DNA from 2 places in the Bacillus sp. 1A genome. Region 1 is predicted to be linked to the other one. Evidence: riboswitches for the same ligand, from Rfam matches in the RefSeq annotation. Region 1 holds a riboswitch; the other holds the start of a gene.

Region 1 (4,320 bases):
ATGCATAGCCGATTGACAAGAATCCACTATATAAATTTCCGAGCGTAAATAAGTTTGGAATAGCTGCTCTATACAAAATCTGATCCCTTGCTTTCTGTAATAAATTCTTAATTAGTTTATGAAATTTTACTTATTTTATCATACCATAAATTTCTTCCTCATACGAAAAAAATTCCCAATTTGTGAAAGATTTCATAGCGGAATGATTTGAAAAATAAGTAAAAAAAGAAGCAACTTTTATAAAAGTTGCTTCTGGCGCTATTCAAATTTCGTTGTCATTGTTCCGGTTTTATAACGATTGTTAGGGTCGAAACGTAATAAGTCTCCATAAATGAGTTTGTCGGAGAGTTTCAATTCAGTTTTTGCTTTTTCAATATTTGGTTGACATAATGAAATGTCCGCTTCTTCACCTGTATTTCGTTTATAGCACATGTTTTTTGTATAAACATAGTTTTCCGAAACGAAGCTACCATCACGCATTACCATAAGTGGATCTTCTTCTTTAATAAATAGGTCAGTTCCAAATTCAACTGATTGATTTGTTTTAATACCAAGTAAATGAAGTAGCGTTGGTTTAATATCAATTTGACCAGATACTTTAGAAATGACTTTTCCTTCTTGACCAGGTACATGAATAATGAGAGGGACGCGTTGTAATTGCATAGAATCAAACGGTGTAATAGCGTCTTTCCCAAGGAACTGAGCCATAGCTGCATTATGGTTTTCAGAAATACCGTAATGATCTCCATAAATGACAATAACGGAATTATCATACAGTCCTTCCTCTTTTAATTGTTTAATAAATAGTTTAAGAGCTTCATCCGTGTAACGAACGGTTGGGAAGTAGCGGTTTACAACACCACTTTCCGAATTAAACTCATCAACATATTGATCTTCTGGATTTAGAAGAAATGGAAAATGATTTGTTAAAGTAATAAATTTTGTATAGAACGGTTGTGGTAAAGATTTTAGCTTTGGAATTGATTGTTCAAAGAATCCTTTATCTTTTAATCCCCAACCGACAGACATTTGTTCTGTGCCTACGTAATCATTTAAATTAAAGTAACGATCATATCCAAGTGCAGGATACATTACATCACGATTCCAAAACGTTTTATCGTTTGAATGGAAGACAGCAGAAGAATATCCGTATTTTTTTAATTGTTCTGGTGTAGCTGTATATTCATTTGTTGCGTGAGTAAAGAATACAGAACCGCGGTCTAGCGGATAAAGTGAATTTTCAACGATAAATTCAGCATCAGAAGTTTTACCTTGTCCCGTTTGATGATAGAAGTTATCGAAATAAAAACTATCTTTAATAAATTCATTTAAAAATGGAGTGATTTCTTTTCCATTTATTTTTTTATTAATAACAAAACTTTGTGTAGATTCCATTGAAATCAAAATTACATTTTTACCTTTTGCAGCTCCAAATAAGTTTTTATCAACTTGCTTATCTTTTGAGTCTGTATAGTTTTTAATTTCAGAGAACCCGTCACCACTTGCAAATACACGTTCAGCCGAAGATTTAGATTGAAGTGTAATATCAAATAGATGATATGTGTATAAACCTAAATTTTTCACGACAGTTTGACGATCAAATGAGCGTGAGAACATTTGTGGTTTATAAATAACTGAAACGACAATTTGTAATGCTAATAGAGCTGTTACACCGCTAAAGAAAGTTCGCTTCTCAGAGCGAGAAAGTGGCGTCTTGTCGCAAAATGCTGGGAATTTACGTGAAAGAAACATTAAAATAATTGCATCTGCAAATAAAAGTAATGTTTTGTACGTAAAGAGTTCTTTTATACTTGTCCCTAAATCAGCCATATTATTTGTTTGAAATAAAACTGGGAACGTAACGAAATCGTTATAAAACCCATAAAACATTGCATTTCCAAATAAAATAAAGGACAGTATAAAACTGATTCCAACTATAATGCGGTTTCGGTGTTTAGATGCAAGTAAAGCAAAACCGAAAAATAAAAGTAACGCAGCTAGTGGATTAATAAAAAGCATAAATTCTTCAAAGAAGTTATCAATTTTAATATCAAATGCTAGCTTGTACACAATATATGTTTTTATCCATAATAAAACGACTGCAACGAGTGCAAATCGCAGTTTTGGAAACAGACGTTGTAGCATAATATACTCCTCTCCTAAAAAGCATGACAGTTCTTGTGAGCCGGTTTGGTTAGCACCTCATTTTATATATACGAACAGTCCTTTGTTATTATGTTTATTATACTATGAGTATCATTATACGAAAATAAAAGAGAGTTGTGGGCTTTTTTATAATAATTGAGTAGAAAAAGGGCAGTGGGAGACAATAAAACGGAGTTTCTATGTATGATAATTATCGTGCGCAGAAAGAATCGTGTAATAATACGGAGGTTATAATGCGAAAATTATTATATTTTATAGTATGCAGTAGTGTTATACTTTTTGCTTCACCGAGTGTGTCGGTAGCCCAATATGATGCACCTCTTATGGAAGATGCCCTTTATTCTGTTTTATTTCCGAAAATAAATAAAGCAATTGAAAAACAATATGGGAGCTTGAAGCCTTATCAATGTCCTAAAATTATTAGTTTAAAAAAAGTGTATAGCGGTACATATTTATTTCAAGCAAGTATTGAAGTAACGAAGTATGAACGAGTTGCTGGGAAAATTGCTCCACCATTTGAGAAGGTAACGATTACATTTAATAATGAAGAAGGGGAATGGGAAGTGTCAAAGATTTCAGTAAAGCGCTTACCAAATGATACGAAATTAAACTGTAAAAAAACAATATAAAAAATTGTTTGACAAATAAAATGGTCCTTTGGTATTGTTAATAGCAACAATTAGATGTTTGAAAATTAAATAGACTTACCTCATCTACTCTCAAAGGTAGAGGCCGCGATAGGAAAGAGTAAGCTATGGGAGATTTAATGGAATCTGTGATCATAGGTTGAAAGGGACTATTGCCGAAATATAAGAATAACCATCTTATTCATATATTGGGACTACATTGAATAAATGTAGTACTGTCATAATATTTCTTTTATGGAGAGCTATTTGGAGATGTTGATGCGGTTTCTTATTTTGAGGAGATAACAACTCGTTTATTTTTTCAATATATATTTTTCCTAATAAGAAACGCGTGTGAACATTGTTCCGCGCGTTTTTTGTCTATCTAAAAGCGTGCTGCAATGAATAGAAGATTGGGGTTATGAGTTTTAGAGGAAATAAGGGAGGAATTCAAATGTATTTACACGGCACAAGCCGAATCAATGGGCAAGGACACTTAGAAATTGGAGGGTGCGATACGACGCAGCTAGCAAAACAATACGGAACACCACTTTATGTATACGATGAAGAGTCAATTCGAGGAAAGTGCCGCGCGTTTCATCGTGCGTTTAAAGAAAGTGGTTTCTCTTATCAAGTAGCATATGCAAGCAAGGCGTTCTTGTGCATGGAGATGTGCCGAGTGGCTCGTGAAGAGAATATGTCATTAGATGTTGTTTCTGGAGGAGAATTATATACTGCGCTGCAAGCAGGATTTCCGGCATCACGCATTCATTTTCACGGAAATAATAAAACAGAAGAAGAAATTGTGATGGCTCTTCAGGCAAATATTGGTTGTTTTGTCGTAGATAATTTCTTGGAATTAGAAATTTTGCATGATTTAGCAGTGCAACATGGGAAATTTGTGAACATATTAATTCGTGTAACGCCCGGAGTAGAGGCGCACACACATGAATATATTACAACAGGCCAAGATGATTCGAAATTTGGATTTGGCGTGTCAAATGGTCAAGCGATGCAAGTGATTGAGATTGCTTTACAAAAATCAAATTATAACGTGTTAGGGATTCATTCACATATCGGATCACAAATATTTGAAACGGCCGGCTTTGTGCGAGCGATTGAAGTTCTTCGTCAATTTTTAGAACAAGTGAGAGAGCGAACAAACTATGTAGTAAAAGTGCTAAATGTAGGCGGAGGATTCGGAATACGCTACACAGAGTCAGATACACCATTAACTCTTGAGACATATGTGCGAGCTGTAACAAGTGCGGTGAGGGAACAATTTACGGTATGTAATTATCCCTTGCCAGAAATATGGGTTGAACCAGGCCGTAGTATTGTAGGGGATGCTGGAACGACAATTTATACAGTCGGATCTGTGAAAGACATTCCTGGTATTCGGAAATATGTATCAGTGGATGGTGGGATGACTGATAATTTAAGACCTGCTTTATATAACGCTCGTTATGAAGCGATGTTAGCGAATCGAGGGAATGATGAGAATGAGGAACTTGTTTCGATTGCTGGG
Region 2 (4,320 bases), 340 kb from region 1:
ACAACGATGCTGACATTATCCATTCTTAGTAATTTGTTGTTTGCCATAGTCTTTATCTCCTTATATGTATAAATTTATTATTTAATTATCCTCATAATTATACTAAAATCTCTTCTAAACAAAAAACATCTTGTCACAGTGTTGGAAAATGTGACAAGGTGTTTTCGGGCATAGTATATAAAATCTTGTTAACGAATAACACTTCGTAAACCCTTTACTATTGAAATATGCGAGAACTTTATTTCGTGAATGCTATCATTTCAAGAATTCGATACTGTAATTGCTATTCGATAGAATAACTTCGACTTTCCCACAAAACAGTCCTACCCTGTTTCTATTGATATAGGAAGGAAATAGATTCATATATTTTTTAAAGTTTTACCGGTGGAAATTAACTCATCTGCACTAAAGGCTCAATTTTCGCCATAAATGATTGATGCAGTGCCTCAACACCTGTTACTAAATGAAGGCGGTCAATAACGACAGACACTTTAATTTCTGATGTACTTACCATTTTAATATGAATATCTTCTTCTTTTAAAGTAGTGAACATATTTGCAGCAACACCTGGATTAGAGACCATACCAGATCCTACAATGGATACTTTTGCTAAATGATTTTCATACTCTACAGATTCATAGTGAAGTGTTTCTTGATTTTGTTCGAATACCTCTAACGTTTCTTTTAAATCATTAGAATGGATTGAGAAGGAGAGGTGAACAGTTCCTTCATTTGTAATACTTTGAATGATGATATCTACATTAATATGTGCCGCTGCTAATGTAGAGAAAATTGTTGAAAGTGCACCTTGTTCTAATCCTTTAATTGTGACACGTGTAATATTATCTTCAAATGCAATACCTTTAACGATTGATTGTTGTTCCATGTTACATTCTCCTTTTACAATTGTTCCATTTTCTTGTTCCATACTTGAGCGAACTTCTAAAACGACATTATGATTTTTAGCAAACTCAACCGCACGCGGGTGTAATACACCAGCACCGAGGTTTGCAAGTTCTAACATTTCGTCATAAGAAATTTCATCTAATTTATAAGCGTCTTTTACAAGTCTGGGGTCCGTCGTATATACGCCTGTCACATCCGTGTAAATATCACATTTTTTTGCTTGTAGTGCAGCCGCTAATGCAACAGCTGTAGTATCAGAACCACCACGTCCAAGCGTTGTAATTTCATGGTTTTCACTAACTCCTTGGAAACCGGCTACAATAACAATCGTGCCTTCAGTAAGATAAGACTGAATTCGATCTGTATGAATGTCAGTAATCCGTGCACTACTATGTACAGATTCTGTCGTCATACCAGCTTGCCATCCAGTTAATGAAATCGCGTTATAGCCTTTTGCTTGTAGTGCCATCGTTAATAATGAAATAGTCACTTGCTCTCCTGTTGATAGCAGCATATCCATTTCGCGTTTACTCGGATTTTCTGAAATCGCGTTAGCAAGTGCTACGAGTTCATCTGTGCTTTTTCCCATTGCTGAAACGACAGAGACGATGCTATATCCTCGTTCATATTCTTCAATAATTAAATTTGCTACATGTTGAATGCGCGCGACATTTCCGACAGAAGTGCCACCAAATTTTTGTACAATCGTTTCCATTATGAATTCCTTCTTTCATCCATTTTTAAGAATAGATTAGGACATATATAAATCCCAATATTCCTGTAGTTACCAGAGAAAAACAAAAAACACCATCTCAAATAAGTGAGGATGGTGCTGTTACAGGAAAAGGGAAACAGAAAACGGAGCTAATAAAAAAACCGCCAAAAAAGGAATACCATAAAAATGATATCTCTTTTTTGTAGATAGCTCTTCATACATACACTTCTGTACATATGACAGTTCTGTTTCTATTCGAAAACAGCCCCAATCGATAAATGCAGAGAAAATTATCGATTTCGGCAATACTTCCTTTCATCTAAGTTCATAGACATCTCTGTGTCTCCATTAGAATAATCATAAGTATCGCAACCTCTATCTCACGTTTTAGGCGAGAGTGTTTGATTTATGAAGTTGTTGGTAACATTTGTTTTATAATAATTTAAATTTTTCGGGGAATCAAGTGTTTTGTATAAATTTTAAAAATTCTTTCTTTTCTTGAAGTAGTTTGTGAAAACTGTAGCAAAATAAATTCATTGCATGTACATTAAATTTATAGTGCATAGGAGGTGGAAGAATGAAGGGGAAAAAGCCTATTTATGTTTCGGCAGAAATGAACACAACAATGGAAAATTTATGGGGATATACACAGGAACCAGATATACATACAGAATGGGATGCTCGCTTTACTGAAATTTCGTATTTAGAGAAAAAAGAAGGAGAACCGCAGAAGTTTTTATATAAAACTAAAATTGGATTTGGACTTGAAATAGTTGGTGAAGGGGAATCGATAGGAGAAATAAGAAAAGAAACGGGTGAACGGATTTCTTCTTTAAAATTTTGGACAGATAATAAATTATCACTTATTCAAATAGGGCGTGGTTATTGGAAGTATACACCGCGTAAAGAACACATTCATTTTGAGACGCAATATGATTACGATACGAGGTTTGGTCGTATAGGAAATGTAATAGATTTCTATATGTTTCGTCCGTTATTAGGCTGGGCGACTGCTTGGAGTTTTGATGCGTTAAAATTATGGATAGAAAAGGGACTTCATCCTAAGTTACTAATTAGAAGAACAATGACATATTGGCTCGTATGTTTTTTATTTGCTTTTGTATGGATGTATCAAGGAATAGTGCCGAAACTAGTGTTTACTCATTCAGAAGAAGTAAAAATGCTATCTGTGATGATTGGTTCAACGGAACATAGTATTTTTGTACTTAAAATAATTGGATTACTAGAAATTATTTTTGGTGTCCTATGGCTGTTGCCATTTCCAAAACGAAAAGTATTTATCGTACATATTTTTATGTTAATAGCCTTAACGATAGCGGCGGGTTTTACGAATATCGTAAGCTTTACAGAGCCGTTTAATCCAATTACATTAAATGTTTTACTAATGGGGTTATCAATTGTCGGTTATATAAATAGCACGAATTTGCCAAGCTCAAAAAATTGCAAGAGGAAGAGAAAGGGATAATGTATGGCTAATATGTATGAAAGACTATTAGGGGATTCTTATAAAAAACTTCATCCAAAATTACAGAAACGCTATGAGATTACAGAAGAAAATAGCTTTATTGGAGAAGGAAAGATGGATGGAATTTACGGAGGTTCTTTTTTCGTAAAATTGATATTAAAAATTGCATCGAAGTTTCGAATGTTTTTCTCTGAACGGGGGAAGGAAGTGCCATTTACAATACATAATACAGCTGAGCGAGATGAACATGGAAATGAACTTGTGCGGTGGAATCGTACTTTTTATTTTCATAATAAGAAAAGATACTTTAACGCTGTTATGCAGTTGGATGAAGAGAATAATGAAATTGTAGATTATTTTGGTGAGCCACATTTACTCGTTTCTACATTGAATTTTTATATTGATGAAAAAGGCGGGATGCATATCTCTTCAAAGAAACAATGGTTTTTTATGTTTGGAAGAAAAGTACCGTTACCTAGGTTTTTATACGGAGACGCCAAAATTGTAGAAAGTTATGATGAAACACTACAATGTTTTCGAATTCATGTACAAGTGCGCAATGTATTAATTGGTTCATTATTTTCATATAAGGGAACATTTGTGGGGAGGAAATAAGTGATATGAAAAATATAATAGTTGGGATAGCTTGTTATATTATTTTTCTAATATGTGAGTGGTCAAATGTAAACCCAGTTGAAGCAATTATTTTATTATCTATTTTGTTATTTATACCGATGTCATTTTGCATCATTGATAAGAAAACAAGAAATGGATTATATGTATTATTTTGTAAATTTGTATCGCTGTTATATCCAATCGCAGCAATTAGTGCAGTGCTAGCTTTCGTAACAAATCACTATTTCTTTGCGTTACTTTGGTTTGTATATACAGGAATTTTTGCGTTATTTGGTGTAAGTAGATTACTAGAAAGAGGATGGAAACCGTTAGAAGAGACGGCTATCGATAGTGCGTTTATGTATTTGTTTTTAGGTGGTTTCTGGTTTTTTGCTTCTGTAGCAAAACTCTCCATTATGCACTTTAGTTCTGACATTGTTTTGCTTACCGCTGCACATTTTCATTATTCGGCATTTCTACTGCCGTTATCAGCTGGTTTAATTGGGAGAAAAAGAGAAAAGAGAAGTAAAGTGTATGATGCTATTATGTTTATCATCGTCATTTCACCTATGACAGTTGCAATAGGAATTACGTACTC

What was found. A riboswitch is a leader RNA that binds a small molecule or an ion and turns the genes downstream of it on or off. The one in region 1 is predicted to bind lysine.
Region 2: it holds a riboswitch for lysine, as region 1 does, so the genes downstream of both, ACUN0F_RS24695 (aspartate kinase) here and lysA (diaminopimelate decarboxylase) in region 1, are expected to answer to the same signal.

Annotation. Positions count from the first base shown of each region.
Region 1 covers NZ_JBQYLZ010000001.1:5,174,932-5,179,251, reverse strand. The annotation lists gene pssA (CDP-diacylglycerol--serine O-phosphatidyltransferase) at 1-76, opposite strand, end outside; gene ACUN0F_RS26450 (LTA synthase family protein) at 259-2,145, opposite strand; gene ACUN0F_RS26445 (DUF3888 domain-containing protein) at 2,400-2,795, shown strand; lysine riboswitch at 2,885-3,066, shown strand; gene lysA (diaminopimelate decarboxylase) at 3,247-4,320, shown strand, end outside.
Region 2 covers NZ_JBQYLZ010000001.1:4,839,043-4,843,362, reverse strand. The annotation lists gene ACUN0F_RS24700 (VOC family protein) at 1-47, opposite strand, end outside; gene ACUN0F_RS24695 (aspartate kinase) at 392-1,621, opposite strand; lysine riboswitch at 1,821-2,007, opposite strand; gene ACUN0F_RS24690 (DoxX-like family protein) at 2,199-3,107, shown strand; gene ACUN0F_RS24685 (DUF4166 domain-containing protein) at 3,111-3,722, shown strand; gene ACUN0F_RS24680 (YndJ family protein) at 3,728-4,320, shown strand, end outside.